3 regions of the Rhodococcus sp. NS-SX18 genome follow, and region 1 is predicted to be linked to each of the others. Evidence: riboswitches for the same ligand, from Rfam matches in the RefSeq annotation. Region 1 holds a riboswitch; each other region holds the start of a gene.
The links. Region 1 has a riboswitch for S-adenosylmethionine ahead of AC2IPW_RS02815 (aminotransferase class V-fold PLP-dependent enzyme). Riboswitches for the same ligand answer to the same signal wherever they lie in the genome.
Positions count from the first base shown of each region.

Region 2: it holds a riboswitch for S-adenosylmethionine, as region 1 does, so the genes downstream of both, AC2IPW_RS16585 (bifunctional o-acetylhomoserine/o-acetylserine sulfhydrylase) here and AC2IPW_RS02815 (aminotransferase class V-fold PLP-dependent enzyme) in region 1, are expected to answer to the same signal.
Region 3: it holds a riboswitch for S-adenosylmethionine, as region 1 does, so the genes downstream of both, AC2IPW_RS24340 (ABC transporter substrate-binding protein) here and AC2IPW_RS02815 (aminotransferase class V-fold PLP-dependent enzyme) in region 1, are expected to answer to the same signal.

Region 1 is NZ_CM170633.1:604,128-614,574, forward strand. It holds gene AC2IPW_RS02810 (Pls/PosA family non-ribosomal peptide synthetase) at 1-3,699, opposite strand, end outside; SAM riboswitch class IV at 3,945-4,060, shown strand; gene AC2IPW_RS02815 (aminotransferase class V-fold PLP-dependent enzyme) at 4,127-5,446, shown strand; gene AC2IPW_RS02820 (YbaK/EbsC family protein) at 5,493-5,966, opposite strand; gene AC2IPW_RS02825 (2-oxo-4-hydroxy-4-carboxy-5-ureidoimidazoline decarboxylase) at 6,062-6,583, opposite strand; gene AC2IPW_RS02830 (crotonase/enoyl-CoA hydratase family protein) at 6,732-7,562, shown strand; gene AC2IPW_RS02835 (SRPBCC family protein) at 7,574-8,683, shown strand; gene AC2IPW_RS02840 (inorganic diphosphatase) at 8,738-9,229, opposite strand; gene dacB (D-alanyl-D-alanine carboxypeptidase/D-alanyl-D-alanine endopeptidase) at 9,400-10,447, shown strand, end outside.
Region 2 is NZ_CM170633.1:3,572,069-3,582,515, reverse strand. It holds gene AC2IPW_RS16605 (tRNA (cytidine(34)-2'-O)-methyltransferase) at 1-367, opposite strand, end outside; gene AC2IPW_RS16600 (bifunctional methylenetetrahydrofolate dehydrogenase/methenyltetrahydrofolate cyclohydrolase) at 510-1,364, shown strand; gene AC2IPW_RS16595 (DUF3017 domain-containing protein) at 1,369-1,671, shown strand; gene metX (homoserine O-acetyltransferase MetX) at 1,724-2,851, opposite strand; gene AC2IPW_RS16585 (bifunctional o-acetylhomoserine/o-acetylserine sulfhydrylase) at 2,848-4,173, opposite strand; SAM riboswitch class IV at 4,260-4,375, opposite strand; gene AC2IPW_RS16580 (NADP-dependent isocitrate dehydrogenase) at 4,642-5,859, shown strand; gene AC2IPW_RS16575 (exodeoxyribonuclease III) at 5,945-6,748, shown strand; gene trpS (tryptophan--tRNA ligase) at 6,821-7,861, shown strand; gene yhjD (inner membrane protein YhjD) at 7,922-8,986, shown strand; gene AC2IPW_RS16560 (TetR/AcrR family transcriptional regulator) at 8,931-9,527, opposite strand; gene AC2IPW_RS16555 (NADP-dependent oxidoreductase) at 9,650-10,447, shown strand, end outside.
Region 3 is NZ_CM170633.1:5,283,335-5,293,781, reverse strand. It holds gene AC2IPW_RS24355 (dipeptide ABC transporter ATP-binding protein) at 1-1,331, opposite strand, end outside; gene AC2IPW_RS24350 (ABC transporter permease) at 1,328-2,221, opposite strand; gene AC2IPW_RS24345 (ABC transporter permease) at 2,214-3,245, opposite strand; gene AC2IPW_RS24340 (ABC transporter substrate-binding protein) at 3,249-4,880, opposite strand; SAM riboswitch class I at 5,085-5,179, opposite strand; gene AC2IPW_RS24335 (MFS transporter) at 5,225-6,646, opposite strand; gene AC2IPW_RS24330 (NtaA/DmoA family FMN-dependent monooxygenase) at 6,659-8,017, opposite strand; gene AC2IPW_RS24325 (LLM class flavin-dependent oxidoreductase) at 8,014-9,258, opposite strand; gene AC2IPW_RS24320 (GNAT family N-acetyltransferase) at 9,627-10,130, opposite strand; gene AC2IPW_RS24315 (FAD-dependent oxidoreductase) at 10,127-10,447, opposite strand, start outside.

The DNA.
Region 1 (10,447 bases):
GAACAGGTGCGTTTGCACAACACACCCGCGTTCCACCGTCGCACCGTCGCCGAGGGTCACCAGGTCGGCCTCGGGCAGCCAGTAGCTCTCGCACCACACCCCGCGGCCGATCTTCGCGCCCAGGCCCCGTAGCCACAGGTTCATCACGGCCGTGCCGGTGGCCGGGCGGGCGAACCACGGTGCTGCGACCGTTTCGACGAAGGTGTCGGCCACCTCGTTGCGCCACACGAACCAGCTCCACAGCGGGTGTTCCTCCCGGCCGATGCGTCCGACGGCCGCCCATTTGGCGGCCACGGACACGATGCCGGCCACGGCGCCGGCGAGGATGAGCACGACTCCGCTCAGCGCCGCGGCCGCCGCGTACCCCACCGAGGTCGCCAGCGATTGCAGGGCGAACAGCACGCCGAGACCGATACCGAACGTGACGATCATCGGCAGCAGGCGGAAGGTCTCGACGAAGCCGCGGGCCACGCGCAGCCGCACCGGGGGCGCGAACGTGCGGCTCGAATCGCCGTCGTTCGCGGCGCGACGCAGCCGCACCGGGGGGCTGCCGAGCCACGAGGAACCCGACTTGGCCTTCGACGGCGCAGCCGAGAGGACCGCGACGAGTCCGTACTTGGGGACCCGTCGCCCCGGGGCGGCCATACCCGAGTTGCCGAGAAACGCGCGCTTGCCCACCTTGGCGCGGGAGATGTACAGCCAGCCGCCACCGAGCTCGTAGCTGGCGACCATGGTGTCGTCCGCGAGGAAGGCGCCGTCGGCGACGCGGGTGAACTTGGGCACCATCAGCACGGTGGAGGCCTCGACGTCCTTGCCGATGTCGGCGCCGAGCAGTCGCAGCCAGCCCGGCGTGAGCATCGAGGCGTAGAGCGGGAACAGGAACGTGCGCGAACTGTCCATCAGTCGCTCGGTCGCCCACACCTGCCAGCCGACGCGGCTGCGGACGGGATGGTGTCCCTCGGTCATGCCGACGGCCAGGGCACGCACCGACAGCACCGTGAGGGCGGCGAACACGAACAAGGTCAGCAGGGCGGCCACCGGCAGGATCGCCGCGCTGCGGAGCAACGCATCGGTGAGGTCGGCGGCGTCGCGGATCCACCATCCGACAAGGGTGAGCCCGGCGCCGATCGCGACGATCGGCAGCGAGGCCAGCACCATCGAGGTGAGGCCGAAGATCGGCACCCACCACGAGGCACGCCGCGGCGGCTCGGCGGGCCACGGATGCAGGGCCTTGCCGACCTTCCGGGCGGGGGAGCCGGCCCAGTGCTGGCCGGCCTTGACGCGGCCGAACACGGCGGAGCCGGCGGCGACCTCGGCGTTCTTGCCGACTCGGGCGCCCGGGGCCAGAGTCGAGCGGGCGCCGACCGTCGCGCCGGCTCCGATCCGGATGCTGCCGATGTGGACCTCGTCGCCGTCGATCCAGTGTCCGGACAGGTCGACCTCGGGTTCGATGGAACAGCCGTCCCCGAGTTCGAGCATGCCGGTGACCGGCGGCAGACTGTGCAGGTCGACGCCCTTTCCGACTTTCGCGCCCAGCGCGCGGGCGTAGTACAGCATCCACGGCGCCCCGGACAGGTTCACTGCACCGCTGGCCTCCGACAGCCGCAGCGCCGTCCACAGCCGGAGATGCTCGCTGCCGCCCCTCCGGTAGGTGCCGGGTTGCAGGTTGCGCAGCAGCAGCCGCGTCCCGGCGACGGCGACGGACATGCGGCCGAGCGGGGTCAGGAACAGCAGGATGCCGACGGTCACCCACCACCACGACGCCGGAGCGAGCCACGGCACGTCGACGAACAGCGAGAAGACGTTGTTCGCGATCGCGAGCCAGGTCACCCACTGCAGCCCCGTAAGAGTGGTGAGTGGCACCGTGACGGCGAGTTGCAGCAGCTGTGCCCGGCGCGGAACGGGGGTCACCTGCCGCGGGGCGACCACAGCTGACGGCGCGAGGTCGTCGAGGTACTCGGCCAGCGAGCCGAGTCGCGGATGGTCGTACAGTTCGGCGACGGTCATCGCGGGATAGCGTTCGCGCAGGGCCGTCACCAGCTGGGCCGCGGCGAGGGAGCCGCCGCCGAGTTCGAAGAAGTCGTCGTCGATGCTCTCGATCGGGGTGCCGAGAATCGACACCCACAGCCCGGCGACCCACTCGGCGGTCGGGTCGAGGCCGAGAGCCTCGGCGGCGGCGGCCTCCGCGCCGGGCAGCGGCCACGGAAGCGCATTGCGGTCCACCTTGCCGGAGGTCCGGGTGGGCAGTTCGTCCACCAGCGCCAGTCTCGGGACCAGGGCCGCCGGCAGCTGCTCGCCGAGCAGGTCGCGCGCGGAGGCGAGGTCGAACTCGGGGTCGGTGCTGGCGATGTAGCCGACGAGGATCGAGTGCCCGGCCGCGGTCTTGCGTACGGCGGCCGCGCCGCCGGCGACGCCGGGCAGGTTCTGCAGAGCGTTGTCGACTTCGCCGAGTTCGATGCGCCGGCCGCCGATCTTGACCTGATCGTCGGCACGTCCCTGGAACAGCAGCCCCGCGCGGTCGAGGGTGACCAGGTCGCCGCTGCGGTAGGCGCGGTCCCAGCCGAGGGTGGGCATGGGAGCGTACTTCTCGGCGTCCTTGGCCGGGTCCAGATAGCGGGCCAGTCCGACGCCGCCGATGACGAGTTCGCCGGTGCCGCCCTCCGGGACGGGCCGGCCCTCGCCGTCCACCACGGCGAGGTCCCAGCCGTCGAGCGGCAGGCCGATGCGGACCGGGCCGGTGCCGTCCATCGTCGCCGCACACGCGACCACGGTGGCCTCGGTGGGCCCGTACGTGTTCCACACCTCGCGCCCGGGCACAGCCAGCCGCTCGGCGAGATCCGGCGGACAGGCCTCCCCACCGAAGATCAACAGCCGCACCGCTTCGAGCGCCTCGGCGGGCCACATCGCCGCGAGGGTGGGAACGGTGGAGACGACGCTGATGTCGCGGGAGACCAGCCACGGTCCGAGGTCCATCCCGGACCGCACGAGCGAGCGGGGCGCGGGGACGAGGCACGCGCCGTGCCGCCACGCGAGCCACATCTCCTCGCAGGACGCGTCGAACGCGACCGACAGCCCGGCCAGTACGCGGTCGCCGGGGCCGATCGGGTTCTCGCGCAGGAACAGCCGGGCCTCGGCGTCGACGAAGGCGGCGGCGCTGCGATGGCTGACCGCGACCCCTTTGGGGGTGCCGGTGGATCCGGAGGTGAAGATGATCCAGGCGGCGTCGTCGAGACGCGGACCGCGCAGCTGCGGCTGCGGCGACGGCGGCGCGGTGCCCGGGCCGATGCCGTCGGCGGTGACGACGGCGGTGACCTGCGCTTCCCCGAACACGAGTTCGGCGCGTTCGTCGGGATCGTCGGCGTCCACCGGCACGTAGGCCGCGCCGGCGGCGAGGATGCCCAGGATCGTCACGTACAGGTCCGCGGAGCCGGACGGCATGCGCACGCCGACGCGGTCCCCGCCCCCGACTCCCGCGTCGGCGAGCCGGTAGGAGCAGGCGACGACCTCCTCGACGAGTTCGGTGTAGCTGAGGGTGACGGATCCGTCGTCGACGGCCGGAGCGTCCGGGTGGGTGTCGGCGGTGGCACGCAGGATGTCGACGAGGGTGCGAGGGGCCGGGGCATGGGAGGAGCGGAGGAACTCCTCGGGGATGCGATACGACCGATCCGAATCCGTCGTGGGCTGGGCAGGCAATCGCATGTCCTTCTCTCGGCCTGGTGGTGCGTACGTCCGGTTATCTCACGGTCAGGTGGACGGAGGGTGAACATCGGGTGTGTCGGTGCCCACGCGCGCGGTGGAATTTCTCCGCCTCCCGGGCGCCGGAATCCCGGCCGCTGTCCGGTTCTGGGCGAGAAACCGCCTCTCCCTGGGGATTCGCGTGCCGGACGACGGACGGTGCGATCCCGGTTTGACATCCGTGCGCGCTTTTGCCATCCTCTTCCGCAGGTCACGAGAACCAGCGACAAGCCCCGGCTAGCTGGTCGGCAACCCTCCTCCGCGGTGGGGTGCTCCGGGTGACGACCTGGCCGTGTTTCCACACCGGACACGGCAAGCGCGGATTCGGACCGTGATCGCACTCGAGCGACGAGGCGACCACCGGCGAATCCCTGAACGACGAGGGAACGTCATGACTGCCGCTGTACTGACCGCCGACACCTGTATCGCACCGTTCGCCCGGGTCACCGGATGTGATCTTCAGGTACCCCTGGTGCAGGGCGGTGCCTGCACCTACGCCAACTTCGACTACGCGGCGAGCGCGCCGGCCCTCGAAGCGGTCACCGAGCGGATCGCCGAACTCCTGCCGTACTACGCCAGCGTGCATCGCGGTGCCGGTTACGCCTCGAGGATCTCCACCACCAGCTACGAGCAGGCCCGCGAATCCGTGGCCCGATTCGTCTGCGCCGCAGACGATCAAGTGGTCGTCTTCACCCGCAACACCACCGACTCGCTCAACCTCCTGGCCGGAGCCGTGCCCGGCGACGTGGTGGTACTCGACGTCGAACACCACGCAAACCTGTTGCCCTGGAAGAATGCTCGCGTAGTCGAGGCTGCCGACACCGTCGCCGAGACCGTCCGCCGGCTCGTCGCCGAACTGTGCAGCAGGCCTGCTGCGCTGCTCGCCGTCACCGGCGCCTCCAACGTCACCGGCGAGGTCCTCCCGATCGCCGAACTCGCCGACGTCGCGCACGCCTGCGGTGCCCGGATCCTCGTCGACGGAGCACAATTGGTTCCGCACCGGCGGATCGACCTCACCGCGCTCGGCGTCGACTACCTCGCATTCTCGGGGCACAAGCTCTACGCTCCGTTCGGTGCCGGTGCTCTGGTGGGGCGCCGGGACTGGCTCGACGTCGCGGAACCGTACCTCGCAGGGGGTGGTGCGGTCCGCGACGTCAGTCTCAATCACACCGAATGGGCCTGTGCCCCAGCGCGACACGAGGCGGGCACACCGAACGTGCTCGGTGTCGCGGCGCTCGCCGCAGCGTGCGACGCGCTCGCCGGCTTCGACGCCGATGCCGCCACCGTGCACGAGCAGGCGTTGTGCCGGCGCCTGCTCGACGGGTTGCGCGGCGTCGACGGCGTCGAGATCCTGCGGCTGTGGAGCGACTCCCCGGACTCCGTCGGCATCGTCACCTTCACGGTCGCCGGCTTCGAGCCCGGCGAGGTGGCGTCGTATCTCTCCGCCGAACACGGAATCGGGGTGCGCGACGGCCGGTTCTGCGCGCACCCGCTGCTCGCCCGGGTCGGACTGCCCGCCGGCGCGGTTCGTGCCTCGCTCGGTCTCGGCAGTTCCTCCGCCGACGTGGATCGTCTGCTCGACGCGCTGCACACGCTGGTGGATGCCGGTCCCGGCTGGACCTACGCGAAGACCGACGGCCTGTGGGGGCCGTCGCCCGAGACCCGTCCGGGCCTGGCGGAGTCCACCGCCGGGGCGGCGCAGTGCAGCTGACCGCTTCCCGGGCGGACTGCCGCACCGGCCGTCCGGACCGGCAGGTCTAGTCGACGTCGACGTCGACGGCTGCCGTGATGCGCATCAGTTCGCGGAACGTCGTGCGGAACAGCGTGCGTGGATGCCCGCCGGAGGCCCAGAGCTGGGGGAAAGCAGCCAGGGCGGTGTCGACGTACGTGGTCAGGTTCGTCGGATGCCCGAGCGGTGCCACGCCGCCGACGGGCTGACCCGTGACCTCGGTGACCACGTCCGGGGGCGCCGCGACGAGCGCACCGCCGAGGCGTTTGCCGGTTCGTTCCGGATTCACCCGGTGGGCACCCGAGACCAGCAGCAGTACCGGTTCGTCGTCGAGCAGGAACACCAGCGACTTGACGATCGCTCCCACGTCGACCCCGAGCGCGGCCGCCGCCTGCTCGGCGGTGTGCACCGACTCCGGTTGGGTCGTGATCAACCCGTGGTGACCGCGCGCGATGAGCGTGTCGGCTACCCGAGCGGCATTCGGATGCAGTGTCCCGGACATGGTTCCAGCCTAGGAGTCCGCCGCCGTCCGTGGCTCCGATCGGCAGGTCCGGCCGCGGCCGAGGTCGATACGGTCGGAGTCGATACAGTCGGGGGTCAATACGGCGGAAAGCCGTCCTCGGGTCCGAGCATGCGCTCGAGCCGGGTGCGGGTGATCTTGGCGAGTTCCTCCGTGCACACCTTGCGTTCCGCCTCGGGGTCGTGTGCGAGCCGGTGGTTCAGGTCCGTCAGCAGTTCTTGCAGTCCGCGGCCCTGCGGGCACCACAGATAGCGGTACCCGAAGCGCTCTTCGTAGGCGGCGGCGGCGGCCGTGATCGCGGCCGTCAAGGCCTCGTCCTCGTCCCACAGCGAGCACTGCTCGAGCCGCGAGGCGGTGCTGCCGCGCCGGCGGCCCACCACCGGGTGGCAATCGAGGGCCTCCGCGATCTCCGCGTCGCTCGCGGAGAACAGGGCGGCGTCGGCGCGGGCGAACAGTTCCGAGTAGCTCGCATAGGGACGTCCCGCCGCGACCGCCTGGGCCCAGGTGAGCGACGCGCAGCACTCGTACAGCGCATGGGTGGCGCCCCGCCGGGACAGGGCGTTGAAGGCACCCAGACCGATGCCCTGGTGCATCAGCATGACAGTCGCTCCTCTGCGGGCCGGACCGTTCGTTACCCCCAGGATCCGTCCGCGCCGTGGCGGCCACCAGGGGCAGAGCGCGGAATTTTCCGGGCTGTAACGAGCGGTCCGTGACAGCGGAGCGGCGCCCGCATATTACTCTCGAGTAATGACTCAGGAATCTCGCTGGAAAGCGTTCACGGTCGACGTCGCGGACCACGTCGCGCTCGTCACCCTCGTCGGTCCGGGCAAAGGCAACGCCATGGGCCCCGACTTCTGGACCGAGCTGCCGCTGTTGTTCGGCGAGCTCGACGCGGATCCGGACGTGCGTGCCGTCGTGCTCGCCGGTGCCGGCAAGCACTTCTCCTTCGGTCTCGACCTGCCCGCCATGAGCGGCGACCTGGGCAAGGTCCTCGCCGACAAGGCGCTGGCCGCCCCGCGAACCGAGTTCCACGAGATGGTCAAGCGGATGCAGGCGGCGATCACCGCGGTCGCGGACTGCCGTAAGCCCGTCGTCGCCGCCGTGCAGGGCTGGTGCATCGGCGGCGGCGTCGACCTGATCTCCGCGGCCGACATCCGCTACGCCAGTGCCGACGCGAAGTTCAGTGTCCGCGAGGTCAAGGTCGGGATGGTCGCCGACGTGGGCAGCCTCGCGCGCCTGCCGCTCATCATCGGCGACGGGCACCTGCGTGAGCTGGCCCTCACCGGCAAGGACATCGACGCGGCACGCGCGGAGAAGATCGGCCTGGTCAACGACGTCTTCGAGGACGCGGACGCCGTCCTGGCCGCCGCGCAGGCCACCGCCGCCGAGATCGCGGCGAATCCGCCGCTGGTCGTGCACGGCATCAAGGCCGTCCTCGACCACAGCCGCTCGCCGCGTGTCGATGACAGCCTGCGCTACGTCGCGGCCTGGAACGCCGCGTTCCTGCCGTCGGAGGACCTGACCGAGGCCGTCGCGGCGGTCTTCGAGAAGCGGCCCCCGGAGTTCCGGGGCCGGTAGAGGATGGACGGGTGCGAAGGCATCCGGTCCTGACGTGGGGCGGTCGGCTGGTGCCGGCCGTCCCACTGGCGTATCTGACGGCCTACCGGCCCTGGCAGTTGCACTGGGGTGCGACGGGGACCGAGGTGGCGGGACGGATGCCGGGGGACGAGATCCTGCCCCGGCCCCACTGGTCGGCAACCCGAGCGGTGTCGATCGCAGCCGAGCCGGTGGACGTGTGGCCGTGGCTGGTCCAGATGGGCGCCGGGGACCGTGCCGGCTGGTACAGCTACGACTTCGTCGACAACGGCGGGAAGCCGAGCGCCCGGGAGATCCGGCCAGAACTGCAGCGGCTCGAGGTCGGCGACCCGGTCCGGCTGGTCGCGGGTTCCCCGGCCGCCTTCCGGGTGGAGTCGATCGACCCCGGACGTTCCCTCGTGTACGCCCACTCGCACGACGGGGGTGCGGTCACCGCCGCGCTGGCGTTACGTCCGGACGGGCCCGGACACAGCCGGCTGGTGCATCGCGTGCGATTCCGGATCCCCCCGTCGCCGTTCGCGGTCGGCTGGGCCGTCCTCATGGACGCGGGCGACTTCGTGATGTCCCGGCGGATGCTGCTCGGTATCCGGGACCGCGCCGAGCGGCACGCGCGGCGCCGCCGGGGCGGTGACCCGCCGGCCGACGAAAGTCCTTGCACCCCAACGGATATCCAACTGCATATCCCGGTGCGCCGACCCGCCGGGGAAGTGTTCGCGCTGCTCGCCGACGTGCAGGACCATGTGGGTGCACCGGCGCGCACAGGCGTCCGGATGGACAAGTCCCCGTCCGGTCCGACCGTCGAGGGCACCCGGTGGCACGAGCGGGTGCGGCTCGCACCCGGCTGGTGGATGTCCGTCGACAGCGTCGTGACCGCGATCGAGGACCCGGAACTGCTCGCGATGGACTTCCGCAGTGCCTGGTTCACCGGCCACCTCGACTACCGGATCGAGTCCACCCCGCAGGGATGTCTCCTGCGGCAGCACTTCGTCCTGCGATTGCCGCGCCTGCTGCGGCCGTGGTCGGCGCGGGTGGACGCCCAGCTCCGGCCGCGCCTGCTCGACCGGCTCGCCGAGATCCGGGACGCGATCGAGCGCAGCGGCTGAGAACGCGTTCGGGCTCCGCAGCCGGCGGCCGCGGAGCCCGAACGACGCGTGGTGTCAGTGCCCGCCGTTCGCCTTCAGGCGCTCGATCGACGCGGAGACCTCGGCCTCGGCCTCGGCGCGGCCGACCCAGTCCGCGGCCTCGACGTGCTTGCCCGGCTCGAGGTCCTTGTAGTGGACGAAGAAGTGCTTGATCGCGTCCAGTTCGAACTGCGAGACGTCGCTGATGTCCTTGACGTGGTCCCAGCGCGGATCGCCCGCGGGCACGGCGAGGACCTTGTCGTCGCCGCCGGCCTCGTCGACCATCTTGAACATGCCCACCGGACGGGCCTCGACGATGACGCCGGGGAACACGGACTCGGGGAGCAGCACCATGCAGTCCAGCGGGTCGCCGTCCTCGCCGAGGGTGTTCTCGATGTAGCCGTAGTCGGCGGGGTAGCCGAACGAGGTGTAGAGGTAGCGGTCCAGCTTCACGCGGCCGGTTTCGTGATCGACCTCGTACTTGTTGCGCTGCCCCTTGGGGATCTCGATGGTGACCTCGAACTCCACGCCGTGTCCTCACTTGTAGATCGATACGACTGCCGTATCTGCGGTGATGGTCCGCACAGAGGATAACGGGTCGGCGCTACGCTGGTGGCGCAGGTGCCGGACCACCGGGGCGGTCACCAGGGCGCGGGATTCGCCAGAGCGAACGCCGCGGGATTCGACACAGCGGAGGCGTGTTGGCGGGGCAGGGCAAGAAGAAGCTGGGCACACTGGCGGGACGGCGCCGCCGGAACCTCCGGATCCTGTTCACCATCTGGGCAGCGGGGACCGTCGCGCTGCTCGTGGGAGGGGCCTTCGCGCTCTCCGACTTCCGCAGCGGCGAGGCTGCCGCCGCCATAGCGCCGGCACCGGCGCCCGTCACCGCGACCCCGCAGGTGGCCCCGGTACCGGCAGACGCCCCCGCCCCCGCCGGTCCCGCCCTGGCGGCCGCGCTCGCGCCGGCGCTGGGGAATGCGGGACTGGGCAACTTCACCGGTTCGATCACCGACGCCGCCACAGGCACCGTGCTGTGGTCGAAGGACCCGGCCCGGCCGATGATCCCGGCGTCGACGACGAAGGTTCTCACCGCCGCTGCCGCGCTGCTCGCCCTGCCCGCCGAACACCGGGTCACCACCAAGGTCGTCGAGGGCAGCCGGCCGGGGGAGATCGTGCTCGTCGCCGGCGGCGATCCCACCCTCACCGCCCGTCCCCTCGGCGAGTCCGGCTTCTACGCCGGCGCCCCGCGCATCGCCGACCTCGTGCAGCAGATCCAGCGCAGCGGCGCGGCCGTCGACACGGTGCTCGTCGACACCGGCGCCTACGCCGGCGACTCCCTGGCCACGGGCTGGTTTCCCGCCGACATCGCCGGCGGCTCCGTGGCGCCGATCGAACCGGTGATGCTCGACGGCGGCCGGTTGAACCCCCTCGAGGACGAGTCGCCGCGCACCCCCACCCCCGCCCTCGACGCCGGCCGGGCCCTCGCCGCCGCGCTCGGCGCGGACCCTGCCCGGGTCGCCCCCGGGACAGTCCGGCCCGGAGCGGCCCCGCTGGCCGCGGTGCAGTCGGCACCGCTGCGCGATCGGCTGGGGCAGATGATGAGTTACTCCGACAACGTCCTTGCCGAGGCCGTCGGCCGCGAGATCGCCGCGGCCGAGGGCGTCGAGCCGTCCTTCCGCGGCGCGGTCGACAGCGTCTCCACGGTCCTGCGCGAGGCGGGATTCGACCTGACCGGGCTCACCCTCC
Region 2 (10,447 bases), 2.5 Mb from region 1:
GAATCCGCACCCGGGTCGTGACGTGGGGATCGGCGAGCACCTCGTCGGGCAGTCCCGTGGGTTCCGGCCCGAAGAGGAACACGTCGCCGGGCCGGTACTCGAGTGCGGCATACGACACGCTCGCATGCGCGGTGAACGCGTACACCCGCTCCGGCCGCAGCGCGGCCCACGCGGCCTCGAGGTCCTCGTGCACGCTCACCGACGCCAGATCGTGGTAGTCCAGGCCCGCGCGGCGCAGTTTCGGCTCGGAGAGATCGAATCCGAGCGGCCCCACCAGATGCAGCTCGCAGCCGGTCCCGGCGACCATGCGGATCGCATTGCCGGTGTTGGGTGGGATGCGCGGCTCGTAGAACATCACTCGGAACACCGATTCAGCTTGCCAGTTGCACCTCCGGCGGTGCCGCCGGGGACCGACCGCGCCCGGAGCGGACAGCCGCGCGGTGCCGGACGTGCGGCTGACCGGTGAGGCTGCGTCCGACGTTGCCGGGCGACCTGAGACAATGACGGTTGTGACTGCGACGATCCTGGACGGTAAAGCGACCCGCGACGAGATTTTCGAGGACCTGAAGGCCCGCGTGGCCGCGCTGAAGGCGAAGGGCATCACCCCCGGCCTGGGCACCGTGCTCGTCGGCGACGACCCGGGATCGGCAGCGTACGTGCGCGGCAAGCACAACGACTGCGCCAAGGTCGGGATCAACTCGATCCGCCGCGACCTGCCCGCCGACACGACGCAGGAGCAGCTCGACGCGGTGATCGACGAGCTGAACGCCGACCCCGGCTGCACCGGCTACATCGTGCAGTTGCCGCTGCCTGAGCACCTGGACGAGAACGCCGCGCTCGAGCGCATCGATCCCGACAAGGACGCCGACGGTCTGCACCCGATCAACCTCGGCCGCCTGGTCCTCGGCAAGGAGGCGGCCCTGCCGTGCACCCCGCGCGGCATCGTGCATCTGCTGCGCCGGTACGAGGTGCCGATCGCGGGCGCCCACGTGGTGGTGGTGGGCCGCGGCGTCACCGTCGGCCGGCCGATCGGGCTGCTGCTCACCCGCCGCAGCGAGAACGCGACGGTCACTCTCTGCCATACCGGCACGAAGGACCTCGCAGCGGAAGTACGGCGTGCGGACATCGTCGTCGCCGCTGCGGGTGTGCCGGGACTGATCACCGCGGACATGGTCAAGCCGGGTGCGGCGGTCCTGGACGTGGGTGTGAGCCGGACCCCGGAGGGCCTGCGCGGCGACGTGGCCGCCGACGTCGGCGAGGTTGCCGGGTTCCTGTCGCCCAATCCCGGTGGCGTCGGCCCCCTGACCCGTGCGTTCCTGCTGGCGAACGTGGTCGAGCGAGCCGAACAGCTCGCCGGCCGCTGAGCCCGTGGTGCACCTGGCCGGCGCGGAGCGCTGGTTGCGGCTGGCCCGGCGGAACCTGCCGTTGCTGGCGGTGACGGTCGTCATCGCCGCGGCGGTGATCCTCGTCCTGGCGGACCGGTGGCGTCGTGGCGCGTTCGTCTTCGGCAGCGCCACCCTGCTCGCCGGTCTGCTGCGCCTGTGGGTGCCCGAGGATCAGGTCGGTGTGCTCGCCGTGCGCAGCCGGGCCTTCGACGTGTCCGCGCTCCTCGTCGTGGGCGGACTCGTCATCGCCCTGGCGGTCTCGATCGATCCGCTCGGCACCGGATGAGCCGCTCGGCACCGGATGAGCCGCCGGGCCGCGGCCCGGCGGCGCGCGGCCCTCAGCCTCGTGCGAGGGTGACGAGCTCGGTCAGGAGTTTGGCGACGGCGTCGGCCTCGGTGAGGAAACCGTCGTGACCGTCCCGGGACTCGAGGACGCGCAGCCCGTCGCAGCCCGGCAGGCCGTCGGCGATCTCCTGTTGCAGCCGCAGCGGATACAGGCGGTCGGAGTCCACGCCGGCGACGATCGTCGGCACCGGGGTGGATCCGAGTGCGGCGGCCACACCGCCCCGCCCGTGTCCGACGTCGTGCCGGTTCATCGCCTGGGTGAGCGCGACGTACGTACCGGGATCGAACCGCGCGACGAGCTTGTCGGCCTGGTGCTCCAGATAGCTCTGCACCGCGTATCGTCCGCCGTTCCAGGGGTTTTCGCTTCCCTGGGGGGAATTGGCGAAGCGGGTGTCGAGTTCGCCCTCGGTCCGGTAGGTCAGGTGTGCGATCCGCCGTGCGATGCCCAGCCCGGCCCGCGGCACCCGTCCCGTTCCGTAGTAGTCCCCGCCCTGCCAGTCCGGGTCGGCGGTGATGGCGGCGATCTGCGTGGTCTGGGTGCCGATCTGGTCGGCGGTGGCGCGGGCGCCGACGGCGAGGACGAGGGCCGCCTGCACCCGTTCCGGATACCCGATGATCCACTCGAGCGTCCGCATGCCGCCCATGGACCCTCCGGTGACGGCCGCCAACCTGTCGATGCCGAGCGCATCGGCGAGCGCGACCTCGGCGGCGACCTGGTCGCGCACCGTGATGCCGGGGAACCGGGAACCCCACGCCTTGCCGTCCGGAGCGGGCGAACCCGGTCCGGTGGTGCCGCGGCAGCCGCCCAGCACGTTCGTCGCCACGACGCACCACGTGTCGGTGTCGATCGGCGCGCCCGGACCGACCATCCCGGTCCACCAGCCGGGCGACGGGTGTTCGGGTCCGGCGGGCCCGGTCACGTGCGAGTCCCCCGTGAGGGCGTGTTCGACGAGGACGACGTTGTCGCGCGACGGCGACAGCCGGCCCCATCGTTGCACCGCCACGGTCACGTCGGGCAGGGTCGCGCCGGACTCGAGCGTCAGCGGCCCGATGTCGACCGTCCCGAGACGGCCGTCCTCCGGCGGCAGCTCCACGTGGCGCCGGTCGACGCGCGCCGTCAAGACGCGACCGCCTCGAGGCCGGTGGTGAGGTCGGTGAGGATGTCGTCGATGTTCTCGATGCCGACGGCGAGGCGGACCTGGCCGGGGGTGACGCCGGCGGCGAGTTGTTCGGCGGCGGTGAGTTGGGAGTGGGTGGTGGAGGCGGGGTGGATGACCAGCGAGCGTACGTCGCCGATGTTGGCGACGTGGCTGTGCAGGGTCAGCGCGTTGACGAACTGCTTGCCGGCGTCGATGCCGCCGGCGAGTTCGAAGGTGACGATGGCGCCGGCGCCGCGGGGGGCGAGGTGCCGGGCGCGGTCGTGCCAGGGCGAGGAGGGCAGGCCGGCGTAGGCGACGGCGGTGACCTCGGGGCGGCGGTCGAGGAATTCGGCGACGCGCTCGGCGTTGGCGACGTGGCGTTCCATGCGCAGGCTCAGGGTCTCGAGGCCCTGGGCGATGAGGAAGGCGTTGAACGGGGAGACCGCGGCACCGAGGTCGCGCAGCAGTTGCACGCGGGCCTTGAGGGCGTAGGCGGGGGCGCCGAGGTCGGCGTAGACCACGCCGTGGTAGCTGGGGTCGGGGGTGGTGAACTGGGGGTGGCGGGGGGCGCCGTCGGGGCCGGTGCCGGTCCAGTCGAAGGTGCCGCCGTCGACGAGGACCCCGGCGATGGCGGTGCCGTGGCCGCCGAGGTATTTGGTGGCCGAGTGCACGACGATGTCGGCGCCGTGTTCGAGGGGGCGGATCAGGTAGGGGGTGGCGACGGTGTTGTCGACGATCAGCGGCAGGTGGTGGGCGTGGGCGACGGCGGCGATGCCGGGGATGTCGAGCAGGTGGTTCTTGGGGTTGGCGATGGTTTCGCCGTAGAGGGCGCGGGTGGTGGGGCGGATCGCGGCGCGCCACTGGTCGAGGTCGTCGGGGTCGTCGACGAAGGTGACCTCGATGCCGAGGCGGGGCAGGGTGTAGTGCAGCAGGTTGTAGGTGCCGCCGTAGAGGTAGGGGCTGGCGACGATGTGGTCGCCGGCGGCGGCGAGGTTGAGGAGGGCGTAGGTTTCGGCGGCCTGGCCGGAGGCGAGGAGCAGGGCGGCGACGCCGCCTTCGAGGGCGGCGATGCGTTGTTCGACCGCGTCCTGGGTGGGGTTCATGATGCGGGTGTAGATGTTGCCGGGTTCGGTCAGGCCGAACAGGGCGGCGGCGTGGTCGGTGTTGTCGAAGGTGTAGCTGGTGGTCTGGTAGATCGGCAGGGCGCGGGCGCGGGTGTCGCCGCCGGCGGGCTGTCCCGCGTGGATCTGCTTGGTCTCGAAGCTCCAGCCGTCTTCGCGCCGGGTGTTCTCGCTGTCGGTCATGATGTCCTTACTGGCCGTGGTCGGGAGGTCGGGGCGGCTAGTGACGACAGCTCATGATCACAACCCTCATGACGAATACCTCCATCGGACCGGCTTGTCGTGCGGCGTGTCGCCGGACGACCGGGTCATCACCCGGAGCACCCCACCCTGGCCGGAGGGTTGCCGACCAGCAAGCCGGGGCTTCACGCTGGTACTCATGACCTGGCGCGAGTCTAGCGGCTCGAACAGACGCTTCGGTAGGCGACCCGTACCTGCCGGCGGAGGGCGCCTGAGCAGGCGAAAGTTACCCGCGGGTAGCCGGGGGTGCGCTTGGCGGGCCGGGGCAATAGCAGTACGCTCGTCTTGTTTGGACCGTGTTCCGTACGTGTGAGCACGCCATGAATGGTTCATTGAGCCGACCACGATCGCACCCACAAAGTGGGATCGACTTGGGACCAGGGACACTTCCTAGGAGGACGCGAAGCGCACATGTCCAAGATCAAGGTTGAGGGAACGGTCGTCGAACTCGACGGCGACGAGATGACCCGCATCATCTGGCAGTTCATCAAAGACAAGCTGATCCATCCTTACCTGGATGTGAATCTCGAGTACTACGACCTCGGCATCGAGCACCGCGATGCGACCGACGACCAGGTCACCGTGGATGCGGCCAACGCCATCAAGAAGCACGGCGTCGGCGTCAAGTGCGCCACCATCACTCCCGACGAGGCCCGGGTCGAGGAGTTCGGCCTGAAGAAGATGTGGCGTTCGCCCAACGGCACGATCCGTAACATCCTGGGCGGCACCATCTTCCGTGCCCCGATCATCATCTCGAACGTGCCCCGTCTGGTGCCGGGCTGGACCAAGCCGGTCATCGTCGGCCGTCACGCCTTCGGCGACCAGTACCGCGCCACCGACTTCAAGGTCGACCGCCCGGGCACCGTCACCATCACCTTCACGCCGGAGGACGGCTCCGAGCCGATCCAGCACGAGGTGTGCCAGATTCCCGAGGACGGCGGCGTCGTCATGGGGATGTACAACTACAAGAAGTCCATCCAGGACTTCGCGCGGGCCTCGCTGTCCTACGGCCTGCAGCAGAACTACCCGGTCTACCTCTCGACCAAGAACACGATCCTCAAGGCCTACGACGGCATGTTCAAGGACGAGTTCCAGCGGATCTACGAGGAGGAGTTCAAGGCGGAGTTCGACGCCGCCGGACTCACCTACGAGCACCGCCTCATCGACGACATGGTCGCTTCCTCGCTCAAGTGGGAAGGCGGTTACGTCTGGGCCTGCAAGAACTACGACGGCGACGTCCAGTCGGACACCGTCGCACAGGGCTACGGTTCGCTGGGCCTGATGACCTCCGTGCTCATGACCCCGGACGGAAAGACCGTCGAGGCCGAGGCTGCCCACGGAACCGTCACCCGGCACTTCCGGCAGCACCAGGCCGGCAAGCCGACGTCGACCAACCCGATCGCGTCGATCTTCGCCTGGACCCGTGGTCTCGAGCACCGCGGCAAGCTCGACAACACCCCCGAGGTGATCGAGTTCGCCCAGCAGCTCGAGGACGTCGTCATCAAGACCGTCGAAGCCGGCCAGATGACCAAGGACCTCGCCCTGCTCATCGGACCCGAGCAGGCCTGGCTGACCACCGAGGAGTTCCTCGCCGCGCTCGACGAGAACCTCCAGAAGGCTCGCGCCTGACGCACGGACCGCACACGACGGGACGCCCCTGCCGGGGGCGTCCCGTCGTCGTTGCGGGTCGGGTCCGTCCGCTACGGTGACCGGCGTGCCTCATGTCGTCTCCACCGTCAACGTCAACGGCGTCCGTGCCGCCGCCGGCAAGGGACTGCTCGCCTGGCTGGCCACCGAGCCCGCCGACATCGTGTGCCTGCAGGAGGTGCGCGCCACCGAGCAGCAGTTCCATGCGGCGATCGCGCCGGCCCTCGATGCCGGGTGGTACGTCGTGTCGGCCGAATCGGAGGCCAAGGGCCGTGCCGGGGTCGCGATCCTGTCGCGGCGCCCCGCCGACTCCTCCCGCGTCGGGTTCGACGAGGACGAGTTCGCGGCCTCCGGACGGTACGTCGAGGCGGACTTCGGCGATCTGACCGTCGGCAGTCTGTACCTGCCCACCGGGGAGGCCGACACCCCGAAGCAGGAAGAGAAGGAGCGGTTCATGGCGTCGTTCGCGGCGCACCTGAACCACCGGGCCGCCGAGGCGGAGGCCGCGGGCCGGCACATGGTGGTGTGCGGGGACTGGAACATCGCCCACACCGAGCGCGACATCAAGAACTGGAAGGGCAACGTGAAGAAGTCCGGGTTCCTGCCCGGCGAACGCGCCTGGCTCGATGCCCTCCTCGCCGACGGCCGCTGGGTCGACGTGGTGCGCGCCCTGCACCCCGACGTCGACGGCCCGTATTCCTGGTGGTCCTACCGCGGCAAGGCGTTCGACACCGACGCCGGCTGGCGGATCGACTACCACCTCGCGACGGCGGGGCTGGCCGCCCGGGCGAAGGAGGCCCGCGTCGAGCGCGCTGCCACCTATGCCGAGCGCTGGTCGGACCACGCCCCGGTCACCGTGCAGTTCCGCTGATCCGGGCGGACCCCGCGATCGGAGCCGACCTCCCGGGAGCGGCTCTTCCCGCACGTGAAAGTATCGACAACCATGGCGAGCACTGCAGAACAGAACACCACCACGCCGACCGCCCGGCCCCGGGTGCTGTCGGGTATCCAGCCGACCTCCGATTCGTTCCACCTCGGGAACTTCCTCGGCGCGCTGCAGCAGTGGGTTCCGTTGCAGGACGAGTTCGACGCCTACTACTTCATCCCCGATCTGCACGCGATCACCGTGCCGCAGGATCCGAAGGGGTTGCGCCGGCGCACTCTGCGGGCGGCCGCGCAGCTGCTCGCCGTCGGCATCGACCCGGACCGGTCGGTGCTGTTCGTCCAGAGCCAGGTACCCGAGCACGCCGAGCTGGCGTGGGTGCTGAGCTGTATCACCGGCTTCGGCGAGGCGGGCCGGATGACGCAGTTCAAGGACAAGTCCGCCAAGGAGGGCACCGAGCACGCCAGCGTCGGTCTGTTCACCTACCCGGTGCTGATGGCGGCGGACATCCTGCTGTACCGGCCGCAGCGGGTGCCGGTGGGGGAGGATCAGCGTCAGCACCTCGAGCTGACCCGGGATCTCGCCCAGCGGTTCAACACCAGGTTCGGCAAGACGTTCGTCGTTCCCGAGCCGCAGATCATCAAGGGCACCGCCAAGATCTACGACCTGCAGAACCCCACGGCGAAGATGAGCAAGTCCGCCGCGACCCCGGCCGGCCTGATCAACCTGCTCGACGATCCGAAGGTTTCGGCGAAGAAGATCAAGTCGGCGGTGACGGACAACGAGCGCGAGATCCGCTTCGACCCCGCGAACAAGCCCGGCGTGAGCAACCTGCTCACCATTCAGGCCGCCCTGTCCGGCCGGCCCGTCGACGAACTCGTGGCCGGCTACGCGGGCAAGGGATACGGCGACCTCAAGACCGACACCGCGGAGGTGCTCACCGAGTTCGTCACCCCGTTGCAGGCGAAGGTGGACGAGTACCTCGCCGACGAGGCGGAACTGCTGCGCATCCTGTCGACCGGCGCCGACCAGGCCCGCGAGGTGGCTTCCCGGACACTCGGCCAGGTCTATGACAAGGTGGGATTCCTGCCCCGCAAGTGAGCCGGGGCGTGCGCCGGACGCAGCACACGGGCGGCGGAACGCGGAAGGAGTTGCCCACCGATGGCCGACGATTCCACCGAACCGTCGAAACCGGGGTTTCTCGAGCGGCAGCGCGCGGCGCATCCGGCACTCGACCATCTGGTGCGGGCCGGCCTGCGATACCAGGAGCAGAAGGGCGACTACTACGCGGCAGGGATCACGTACTTCAGTGTGCTGTCCCTGATTCCCATCCTGATGCTGTCGTTCTCGATTGCCGGCTTCGTGCTCGCGGGCCGGCCCGAGACCCTCGAACAGCTGCAGACCGCGATCGCCCAGAACATCCCCGGTGAACTCGGCGCGACGGTACAGGGCCTGGTCGACTCCGCGATCGCCTCCCGCAGTGCCGTGGGCACCCTCGGTCTGCTCACCGCCGCATATGCAGGAATCGGCTGGATCACCAACCTGCGGGACGCGCTCACCGCGATGTGGGACCATCCGCACGGCAAGACGGGGTTCGTGCGCACCAAGGTCAACGACGTGCTGACCCTCCTCGGCCTCGGCCTCGCCATCGTGGCGTCGCTGGCCTTGTCGGCCGCGAGCAGCGGACCGGTCATGGACTTCTTCGTCGGTCTGCTGCGGCTCGAGAACGTGCCCGGCGTCGGCGTGGCACTGACGGTGGCGACGATCGCCATTTCCGTGTGCGCGACGTGGGTGCTGTTCACCTGGGTGATCGCCCGGCTGCCCCGGGAACCCGTCACCTTCCGCAGCGCGATGCGCGCCGGCCTGCTCGCCGCCGTGGCGTTCGAACTCTTCAAGCAGGTCGGTTCGATCTACCTCTCCCGGGTCACCAGCGGCCCCGCCGGAGTGGCCTTCGGCCCGATCCTCGGCGTACTGGTGTTCGCGAACCTGACCGCCCGGATGGTGTTGTTCGCCACGGCGTGGGCGGCATCGTCCAAGGAGAATCTGGTCATGGCTCACGTGCCGCCCCCGGAGCTGGCACGGATCACGCCGCGCGTGGAGGTGCACGAGGGGCCCGGGCTGCGTGGCGGTCTGGCGCTCGTCGGTGCCGGAGCGCTCGGCGGGGTCCTGCTCAGCGAGCGCTCGCGCGCCATTCGTCGAGCTGCGCGATCGCGGTTTCGGCGGTAGCGACCGCCTCGTCGCGGTCGACGCGGGCGAGGAGCAGCGTGCTCGTCGACAGCGACGTCAGTACCCGCACCCGCCGGGCGAGCGTCTCGTCGTCGGCGGCGGGATCGAGGGCGCGCAGCGCGTGCGCGAACGCGGTCGCCAGCTCGGTGCGGTAGGCGGTGACGACCGCGCGTTGCGTCTCGTCGTGCGCGGCGAGGCCGGCGGCGCTGTTGAGCAGCAGGCAGCCGCGGCGCGGCGAGTCGTCCGGGAGGGCCGCGACGGTGCGGGCCAGCGCCCGGAAGTAGCGTGCCGCCGCATCGGGGGCGGTCGGTTCGTCGGTGAGGACGCGCAGCCGGGGGCGGACGACACGGTCGAGGTAGTCGCGAACGGCCGCGTCGAACAACCCGCGCTTACTGGTGAAGGCGTTGTAGAGACTCGACCGGTTCAGGCCCGTCGCCCGCTCGAGCTCGGGGACGGAGGTGGCCTCGAAGCCCTTGTCCCAGAACAAATCCCGTGCCCGTTCCACGACGTCGGCGGTGTCGAACCCCGGTGGCCGTCCCATGCGTCCTTCCGATCTCCGTTGTGCAATGACCGGTCCAGTATATATTGGAAAGGTCAGTTCAATACTCCGGAGCCGCCGGGAACTGCCTCAGCGGCTCGAGACGTGAGGAAGGTTCACACCCGGTGACCTCTAGCACCCAGATCCAACTGGTCCGGCGCCCCGTCGGCTGGCCGTCGCACGACGACTTCCGCACCGTGACGGTCGACCTGCCCGACCTCGGTCCGAACCAGGTCCGCGTCGTCAACGAGTTCGTCTCGGTCGACCCCTACATGCGGGGACGGATGAACGACGTCAAGTCCTACATCCCGCCGTTCGCCCTGGGCGAGACCATGACCGGCGGCGCCGTCGGCCGCGTCGTGGAGTCGACGTCGCCGGCCCACCCCGTCGGCTCGGTCGTGCTGCACGATCTGGGCTGGCGCGACGTCGCGCAGGGCGACGCCAGGGCCTTCCGGGTGGTCGACGAGCTTCCGGGGGTTCCGATTTCCGCCTACCTCGGCATCCTCGGCCTGACAGGGCTGACCGCCTACGTGGGTCTGATGCACATCGCCCGCCTGCAGCCGGGTGACACCGTCTTCGTCTCCGGCGCCGCCGGAGCAGTGGGCACCGCCGCCGGACAGATCGCCCGGCTCGAGGGCGCGAGCCGGGTGCTCGGCTCCGCCGGCTCCGAGAGCAAGGTCGCGATGCTCACCGAGCGCTACGGCTACGACGACGCGTTCGACTACAAGTCGGCGCCCGTGCGGCGTCAGCTGCGCCGGGCCGCGCCCGACGGGATCGACGTGTACTTCGACAATGTCGGCGGCGACCATCTCGAGGCAGCCCTCGACGTCCTGCGCGACGGCGGCCGGGCCGCCCTGTGCGGCGCAATCGCCCTGTACAACAACACCGAACGCACGGCCGGGCCGGACAACATGGCCAACATC
Region 3 (10,447 bases), 800 kb from region 1:
ACGAGGAGTTCCGGGTGCAGCGCGAGCGCACGGGCGATCGCAACGCGCTGTCGTTGTCCGCCGGACAGTTCCGCGGGTCTGCGCTCGAGGTGTGCCGTGCTCAGCGCCACCTGCCCGAGCAGCTCCGCAACACGTTCGGCGCGCTCGCTTTTCGTGCCTATGCCGAAGGCTTCGAGCGGTTCGGCCACGATGTCGCGAATGCGGAGCTTGGGATTCAGGGCCGCATAGGGGTTCTGGTGGACGATCTGCACCCGGCGGCGGAGCTCGCGCAGGTCCCGGCCGCGCAGCGCGGTGATGTCCCGCCCGTCGAACCGGACCTGCCCGGACGTGGCGGATTCCAGTCGGATCGCGATGCGGGACACCGTGGACTTGCCGGAACCGGACTCGCCGACCAGGGACAGAGTGTGACCGCGCGGAACCGAGAGGGAGACGTCGCGCACCGCCTCGAGCGACGTGCGCCGGTCGATGCGGAAGGTCCTCGAGACCCCGGACACGGTGAGCAGGGGTTCCGCGGGTCCGCGGCCGGGCCGGGCCGCGGCGCCGGCAAGGCTCGGTGCGGCGGCGACGAGCGCCCGGGTGTACTCGTGCCGGGGGTCCTCGAGGATCTGCCGGGCCGGCCCGGCCTCGACGATCCGGCCCTGGCTCATCACGACGATGCGGTCGGCGCGGTCGGTGGCGACGCCGAGGTCGTGGGTGATGAGCAGGACCGCGGTACCGGTCTCGGCGATGCGGCTGTCGAGGTGGTCGAGGATGCGCCGCTGCACGGTGACGTCGAGGGCGCTGGTCGGCTCGTCGGCGATGACGAGGTCCGGCCGGCATGCGAGCCCGATGCCTATGAGCACGCGCTGCCGCTGCCCGCCGGACAGGTCCTGCGGGTACTGCCTGGCACGGAGTTCGGGATCGTCGAGCCCGGCTTCCGCGAGGATGCGCCGCGCGTCGGTCTTCGCGGTGCGCCGGTCGGCGAGACCGTGGATACGCAGGACCTCGGCGACCTGGTCACCGATGCGGACGACCGGGTTCAGGGACGTGGTGGGGTCCTGTGGCACGAGTCCGATGCGGGCACCGCGCACCTTCTCGAAGGCGCGTTCGGGCAGGGAGTCCAGTCGCTGCCCGTCGAACGTGACGGTACCGCCGGTGATCCGGCCGCTACCCGACAGCAGGCCGAGGATCGCATGTGCGGTCGTCGACTTGCCGGAACCGGACTCGCCGACCACCGCGACGACCTCACCCCGGGAAAGCGTGAAGCCGACTCCGTCCACCGCGGTGACCGGGTCGCGACGGCTGCCGTACTCGACCCGCAGGTCGCGTACGTCCAGCAGGGGCGCGGTCATCGAGTGCTCCGTTCTTCGATGGCGTGACCGAGGCGGTGCGCCGACAGGACGACCGCCACGATGACCAGGCCGGGCAGTGTCGTCATCCACCAGGCAGTGGCCAGGTAGTTCCTGCCTTCGGAGATCAACGATCCCCATTCCGGGGTGGGCGGCACCGCGCCGAAGCCGAGGAAGCTCAGCGACGACACGGCGAGCACGGCCATGCCGAACTCGACCGCCGCGAGCGCGACGACGGGGGCGTACGAGTTGCGCAGCACGTGCCGGCGCAGGACGGTGTGCCAGCGGGCACCGCATGCGAACGCCGCCTCGACGTACAGGGCGCGGCGCACGCGCAGGACCTCCGACCGCATGACGCGGGCGAAGTTCGCGACGAGCCCGACGCCGACCGCGATCGCCACGTTCATGGTGCCGAATCCGAGGGCGGTGACGAGCGCCAGGGACAGCAGCAGTGCAGGGATGGACAGCAGAACATCGACGACCCGCATGAGTAGCCCGTCGACCGCTCCGCCGACCGCACCGGAGAGCAACCCGACGAGCGAGCCGACGACGAGAGCGATTCCGACGGCGACGAGCGTCGCGGTCAGGGACAGGCCCGCACCGTGCACGACCCGGGTGTACACGTCGCGCCCGATGTTGTCGGTGCCGAACCAGTGCGCCGCGGACGGCCCCTGCAACTTGTCGGCCGGGACGCCCTGCAGCGGATCACCGGACGCGAAGACCGAAGGGAACAGAGCGAAGCCGACGGCGAGGAACAGCACAGTCGTCGAGACCACGAGAATCCCGTAGCGGCGCAGGGCGCTCGTCGCTCCCCGGAGCCGGGACGGTCCGTGTGGCCCGGCCGCGGCCTGCGCGGATGCGGCGACCGGTTCCCGGATCAGGACGTCAGACATGAGCCTTCCTCTCCTCCTCCACCGCGAAGCCGGTGAGTTCGGTGGTCAACTCGGCGGGCGTCGGATGCGAGGGCGAACCGCCGCCGCGACGGCCGTCGGCGATGCGCGGATCGATGAGCGGATAGACCAGGTCCACCGCGAGGTTGACGAGCACGAAGATCACCGCACTGAAGACCACGATGCCCTGGACTACGGGAATATCCTGCGCCAGAACCGAAGTCTGGGTCAGTCGACCGACACCGGCGCGGGAGAACACCGTCTCGACGACCACGGACCCCGCCAACAGGTTACCGACCGTCACCCCGGCGATGGTGAATGCGGGGATGCTGGACAGCCGCAGTGTGTGCCGGGTCTGGATGCGCCACCGGGACGCGCCCTTGGCGCGAGCTGCTTCGACGAACGGTTGCCGCCATGTGGTCTGCAGGCTCGCGGCGAGGACCTGCGCGATCACCGCCCCGGTGGGGAGCGCGAGGGTGATCGCGGGCAGCACCAGATGCTCGATGCCCTGGTCGCCGAATGCCGGAAGCAGCTTCATCCGGAACGAGAAGAGCTGGAGTAGAAGCAGTCCCACCCAGAAGGTCGGAACCGCGACACCGAGCGGCGGCAGCGAGAACAGCGTGCTGCGCAGCCACCGGGCGCGCGTGTACGTGGCGACGAACGCGATCGAGGTGCCGAGGAGCACGGCGAGCGCCAGGGCGACCGCGGCCAGGGCCAGGGTGCTGGGTACGGCGGCGGCGATCGCTTCGGTCACGGGTTGTCCCGTGACGATCGAGATGCCGAAGTCCCCCCGGACGGCGTTGCTCAGCGCAGTGAGGTACTGCCCCGACAACGGCCGGTCGAGCCCGTACCGCTCCTGCAGTTGCGCGACAGCGGCCGCATCCACCGGTGTGCCGCTGCCGGCGCCGTCGACCGCGATGCTCACCGGGTCGGACGGCAGCAGGTACAGCACGCCGAACGAGACGGTGAACGCCGCCCACAGCACCAGCAGCGCCTGCACGAGCCGGGAGCCGAGATACCTGGCCATGGTCTACTCGCTCAGCCAGGTGTCGAAGAACTGCAACCGGGCGGAGGCCTCGAACTTCAGGTCCTGCACCGCCCCCGCCGCACCGATGGCCTGGGACAGCTCCACGGTCGGCAGCCACAGGCCGTTGTCGAGGACGAGCTGCTGTGCCTGCTCGCTCAGCTCGCCGCGTTCGGCCGGGTCGGTGGTGCGCAGCTGCGCAGACAGGACCTCGTCCAGTGCCGGGATCGGGCCGCGGTTGTTGAGGTTGCGCCCGTCGAGTCCGAACGTGGTGCGCAGGATGTCGCCGTCGGCGCGCGTGCTGTTGTAGTAGGTGGCGTCGAAGTCCTTCGCACCCTGCCGGGCAGTGGCTTCCGGGGTGGAGACCAGGTCGAGCTGCAGGTCGATACCGACCCCGCGCAGCTGCTGCTGCACGAGCTCGAGGATCGCCTGGTTGCCGGCGAACACCGAACTGAACAACACCGAGAAGGACAGGCGGTTGCCGTCCTTGGCACGGATGCCGTCCGGGCCGGGAACCCAGCCGGCGGCGTCGAGGATCGACTTCGCCTTCTCCGGGTCGTAGGCGACGTCGTCGAGCGCGACGTAGCCAGGGGTGCGGGAGGCGAGGGTGCTGGTCGCGGGCCGGAAATCGGGGCCGAGGACGGTGTCGACGAGTTCCTGGCGGTCGAGGGCCGGCACGATCGCGGCGCGCACCGCCGGATCGGTCAGGACGCCACGGGTGACGTTCGGCTGGAAACCGAACGGAACACCCGGGTTCGGTGTGGTGAGGATCCGTCCGCCGCTGCCTTCGATCTGGGAAGCGTCCTGCGGCAGCGCATCGCTGATCGCGTCGAGCTGGCCGGATGCGAGGCTGCCGGTGCGTACACCGGACTCCGGGACGATCGTGAACTCGATGCGATCGAGGTAGGCCTCGCCGTCGTGCGCGAACACGTCGGATCCCCACGCGTATCCGGTGCGCTTGACCAGCGTGGCGGACTTGTCCTGCTGGTAGTCCTCGTAGACGAAGGGACCGGTGCCGGACAGGTTGCCGGCGCAGCGTTCCTCCGCGGACTTCGCGACGTCGCTGTCGGACAGGAAGCCGAGCTGCAGCGTCGACGACGCCTGCAGGAACTGCGCGTTCGGACCGGCGAAGGACACCTGGGCGGTGAGCGGATCGAGCACCGTGGTGCCGGTGTACCCCGACAGGTAGCTCGCCGCCAGCGCTGCCTTGGCGCCGGTGAGGGTCTGGACGATCGCGTCGAAGTTCTTCTTCACCGACTCCGCGGTGAACGGGGTGCCGTCACTGAATGTCACGCCGTCCTTCAGCCGGAACGTGAACGCCGAGGCGTTCCCGTTCACCTCCCAGCTTTCGGCGAGCCACGGCTTCAGTTCACCGGTCCCGGGGTCCTGATCGGTGAGCGAGTCGACGATTTGACGGGTGACGTAGATGGTCTGGTTGCTGCCGGCCTGCGCGGGATCGGCACACGTGGGGGCCTGGGACAGGCCGTAGCGCAGGGTGCCGCCGGGCTGCGGGGTGCCGCCACCGGAGGAAGTGCCCGCCGTGTCGGTGCCGCACGCGGCGAGCCCACCGGCGAGGATTGCGGCGGTGGCGCCCGCGACGGCGCGACGTCGGGCGGCAGAGGTGAACGGAACAGGCACCGGGGAACTCCATGATCTCGTGAGGCGCCGGTGGCACCGCGCTTCGCGATGCCACCGGCCGGGCAGACGGTCGTAGTTCTTCGACTGGAAGGCGCCGCTCAGGCGCGACAGGACCGTGGGCGACAGAGGCCCGAGCACTGACGGCACAGGTCGACGTGCAGGCGCGCCCACGCACCCACGAACCCCTCGCCTGCCATACCTTCTCCTCCATCGTTCCCGGCGGTAGCACCCTCACCTGCGGTGGCAGGGGGTTGCTGCGACGTCCTCGAGCCGGGTCTCTCGGTCGCTCTGGATGGTTCCCGGTGACCGTACGCGTTGCGAACGAGTTCGGAGAACCCTTTCGCTCACAGTGATCGAAACCCGACGCCGGCACGACGGCGCCGGTCGGCGAGCGCACAGAGCAGCGACACCGAGAGCATGGCGGCGCACACCGCGAGGCCGGCCGACGCGGCACCGGCGAAGTCGTCCCCGTCCGTCGCCAGCGCCGACAGATACAGGCCGGACACCGCGGCGAGGGCGACCGTCGCGGACAACCGCTGTGACAGTTGCAGGAACCCGGCCGCGACACCGTGACCGCCCTCCGGTGACGACTCGAGCGTCAGCGCCCGGTTGGGTGCATCCACGAATCCACCCGAGAGGCCCGACAGAGCGGCCAGCGCCACGAACACCGGCATCGTGGCCTCGTGCTGCACAGCGGCGGCGTAGCCACCGACGACGGCGATCTCGGCTGCCACCACCACGACGACCGTCACCCGGCCGTATCGCGCGACGACCCGCCACCCCACGGCAGAGGCGACGGCCATCGCGGCGGCAGCGGCGGACAGCACGGCGGCCGCCTGGACAGCGGCATAGCCGCGCCCCTCGATGAGATACAGGCTCACGACGGTGTTCAGGGACAGCACCGCACCGAACCAGAACAGTGCGACCAAGGTGCCGAGGACGTATCCGCCGGATCCGGTCAGTTCGGGAAGCAGCACGGGCTTGCCGCCGCGCGCGGCGACACGGCGTTCCCACCACAGGAAGGTGGCGAGTGAGACCGCCGCTCCCCCGACGACGAACACCGCACCCACCGGACCCGGATCGGAGACCACGGGCAGCATGACCAGCGTCGTGGCCGCCGCGAGGAGTGCGAGGCCCCCGGCATCGACCCCGCTGCGGGCCGACGGTCGTCCCCGATCCGGGGGCAGGCGGCGTGCAGCCAGCACGAGTGTGACGAGTGCGCACGGCACGTTGAGAATCAGCAGAACGCGCCACCCGTACTCCCCGGGCGCAGCGCCGAGCACCAGCCCCCCGACGAGCGGACCGCACAGCCCGGCGAGGCCCCCGGCGGTGCTGTAGGCGGCCAGTGCCCGAGCGCGCGCCGGGCCGGTGTAGTTCTCGGCCAGGATCCCGAGCACCTGCGCGCTGATCAGGCCGGCCCCGGCCCCCTGACCGGCCCGTGCGGCGACGACCGTCCAGGGGTCGGACGCGACAGCTCCGCACACTCCCATGACCGCGAAGAGGGTCATGCCCGCGAGGAACAGCCGCCGCCGGCCGGCCACATCGCCGAGCCGGCCTGCCGGGACCAGCGCAAGACCGAAGCTGAGCGAGTATGCGGCCAGGATCCACTGCACCTGTGAAACGCCCGCGTCGAGACCGGTCCGCAGGGCGGGGAGGCCGATGTTCAGCACCGACGAATCGAGCAGGGTGGTGAAGCCGGCGGCCGCACAGACCGGCACCACCGACGTCGTCTGCCGGGGCGTCTGCGCCCGATCGGTGAGTGTCACGCGGGAGGGGGGCTAACCGCCGACCGCCACCGGATCGGCCGGTACCCGCAGCCCGAGGTTGTGCCGCAGCGTGGTTCCGGTGTACTCGGCGCGGAGGACACCACGGTCCTGCAGCAGGGGCACCACCTCGTCGACGAAGTCGTCGAGTCCCCAGGGCACGAGGTGGGATCCGAGGATGAACCCGTCCGAGCCGTCGTTCTGCACGAAGGCGTCGATCTGCTCGGCGATCCGTGCCGCGGTACCGACGAGGGGTCCGCGCTCGAACTGGTCGATCACGACCTCTCGCAGGGTCAGCTTCTTCTCCTCCGCGATCGCGCGGAGCCGTGCGACGGTCTCGAACCGGTCCTGGTGGACGAAGGCCCGTCCCTGGATGATCGACTCGGCGTCGGGGTCGGGATCGATGTCCGGCAGCGGGCCCTCCGGATCGTATTCGGACAGATCCCGATTCCAGATGTGCTCGAGCAGGATCAGGGCGGTCTGCCCGGTGACCTGCTGGTTACGGATCTCGTGGTACTTCTCGACGGCCTCGGCCTCGGTGTCCCCGATCACGAAGCTCGCCGACGGCAGGATCTTGATGTCGTCGGCGGAGCGGCCGGCAGCGATCGCCCGGGCCTTGACATCTCGGTAGAAATCCGTGGCCTCGGGCAGTTTCCCGTACGGGGAGAAGATGGCATCGGCGTTCGCGGCAGCGAAGTCCCGGCCCTGCGGGGACACCCCGGCCTGGAGGATCACCGGGCGTCCTTGGGGGCTGCGCGGAACCGTGAACCTGCCGTGCACGTCGAAGTGGTTGCCGTGGTATGCGAAGGTGCCGGCGTCGGGTCGACGCAGGAACCGGCCGCCGGCCTTGTCGGCGACGATGTCGTCGCTACGCCACGAATCCCAGAGATGACGGATGAGCGTCAGGTTCTCGTCCGCGCGCTCGTACCGTTGGGAGCGATCCAGGAAGCCGCCGCGGCGGAAGTTGCGCCCGGTGAAGGCATCGAAGGAGGTGACCACGTTCCACGCGGCCCGGCCGCCGGAGAGGTGATCGAGAGAGGCGATCTGCCGAGCCAGCTCGTACGGCTCGTTGAAGGTCGCGTTGATGGTGGCGGCCAGGCCGAGGTGGTCCGTGACGGCGGCCAGCGACGCGAGGACCGTGAAGGTGTCGGGCCGACCGATGATGTCCTGATCGAAGATCCGGCCCGCACGCTCGCGCAGCACGAGGCCCTCGGCGAGGAAGAAGAAGTCGAACTTGCCGCGCTCGGCGGTACGGGCGGTGTGCTCGAAGGTCGAGAACTCGATCTGGCTGCCTGCCCGGGGATCCCACCATGCGGTGTGGTGATTGACACCGCCGAGGTAGGCCCCGAGGATGACCTGCTTGCGTGTGCTCATCGGTCGTGTCCTTCGGTTCCGGCCGTGGTGACGGCGTAGCGGTTGGGAACGTCGGTCGGCAGATCCAGAAGTCCGCGCAGGGACGTGCCGGGGTATTCGGAGCGGAACAACTCGCGCTGTTGCAGGATCGGGACGAGCACGTCGACGATGACGTCGAGGTCGTCGACTGCCACCCCGGGTCGGAGCCGGAAGCCGTCGATACCCTGTCGACGCCACTCACCGATCCGGTCGGCGAGTTCGGCCGCCGACCCGGTGAACACGAGTGCATCCGAGTCGAAGGCGCTGCCCGCGAGTGCGTCGAGACGCCGGAGCCGCTCGGCTCCGCTCTCGCGCGGTGTGTCGAGGAAGACCACGAGGTCCGCATACACCCGCAGCGGTTCACCGACCCGCCCGACCCGCACGCCCGCCGCCGTGACCTCGTCGACGAGGTCACGCACACGGCGGGTGTCCGACGGGGTGACGAACACCAGATCGGCCTGCCGCGAAGCCAGTTCGTACGGAAGGTCGCGGTGGGCCAGCAGTGCGACCACCGGCTGTCCCTGCGGCGGTCGGGGGGTGATCGACGGCCCCCGAACGTGGAAGAACCGGCCTTCGAAGTCGATGTAGTGCAGCTTGTCGCGGTCGATGAACCGTCGCGTCCTCACGTCGCGGAGCTCCGCATCGTCCTCCCAGCTGTCCCACAGCCGCCGAACAACCTCGACGGCGTCGGCGGCCTCGTCGAACAGGTCGTGGACGAACTTGGGCAGGCGATTCTCGGCGAGCGCCTGCCGGTTGCGCTTGTCGAGTCCGGGGATGTCGCGCCGGCCGAAGTGTGCGGCCTCCTGCGCGGAGGAGGACACCTTGACCTGCCAGCCGGCGCGGCCGTGCGATGTGTAGTCGAGGGTGGCCAGCGCCTTGGACACGTGGAACGGTTCGGTGTGCGTGGTGGTGATCGTCGGGATCAGCCCGATGTGCCGGGTCGACGGTGCAACCCGCGCGGCGATCAGGTGCGCATCGAGCCGGACTCGTACCCGGTCCACCGCGTCGGGGTCCTCACTCGTGTACGGGTTCGACGGTACGGCAAGGGAATCCTCGATCGTGACGAAGTCCAGCAGTCCACGCTCTGCCGTGGTGACGAGATCGGTCCAGTACGCGGACGAGCTCAATTCGTCGGGACGGGAATTCTCTTCACGCCAGGCGGCGGGATGCCAGCCGGCGCCGTCGAGAGCGACGGCGAGGTGGACGGGTGCTGTCGAGGTCATCGGCGAGACTCCTGGTCGGTGTGCGGCGGGGATCGGTGGCGTCACACGGGTGTCCGGCCACCGGGGTGTCCGGCCGCGGGGCGCACCGGCAGCACCGCGGGCTCGCGATGCTGCCGGGCCTGATGGGAGGATTTCGGGCCGGGGACCGAGCCGGCGGGCGATCAGGGTTTCTCGGTCGCTCTTGATGGTTCCCGCCGAGGATAGGACGCACGGCCCCGGTTCCTGAACCGTTGCACTCACCGTGAACGAAAAGACTTGCGGCGGAGGAGACCGCGCCGCAGCCAACCACACGAGAATCGGACGTCCACACCCGTCGCGACGGCTGTGGACGTCCGATTCGTGCATTGCCTCGAGCCGCTCGGCGCGGTTCAGTCCGTCCGCAACCGGATCAGCATCTTCTCGAAGGGGTGCGGCCCGATCTCCTCGGCCGGTCGGCCGGGATCGAACAGGGCGGTGTATCCCGCGGCCAGGTACAGCGCGACTGCCTCGGGTTGACGCCACCCGGTGGTCAGGTAGATGCGGGCGTACCCCCTCCGGGCCGCCTCGGCCTCGAGTTCCTCCAGCACGAGTCTGCCGAGTCCGCGCCGCCGGTGCTTTTTCGACGTCCAAATGCGCTTGAGCTCAGCGGTGGTCGCGTCGTAGCGCCGGAACGCGCCACCGGCGACAGGTTCGCCGTCCTCGACGAGCACCAGCAACGTGCCGTCGGGTTCGGCGAACTCGTCGGCCGGGTGGGTGGTGAGGGTATGGATCTGCTCGTCGAGCGGACGTTCGTAGCGGGTGCTGTATTCGACGGCGAGTTCGGCGAGCAGCGGGGCGGCCAGCGGGTCGTCCTGCCGCACGGTGCAGACCTGGATGTGGCGGGCGGTGGTCATCGCGCGGTCACCGCCTCGCGGGTGCCGAACCGGAACGGCTCCGGTGCGACGGTCGTGCCCTCGACGAGACCTGCGATCAGCTCGCCGATCGCGGGGGCGAACTTGAAGCCGTGCCCGGAGAAGCCCGCGGCCACGACGACGGCGCCGATGCGGTCCACGACGAAGTTGCTGTCGGGTGTGCTGGTGTACAGGCAGGTGTCGGCCACGGCGCTGCCCGGGTCGACGCCGGGCAGCCATCGGGCAGCGTAGGCGGCGAGCCGCGCGACGCCGGCGGGGTCGACCCGGAAGGTTCTCGTCTCGGGCGTCACTTCGGGTCC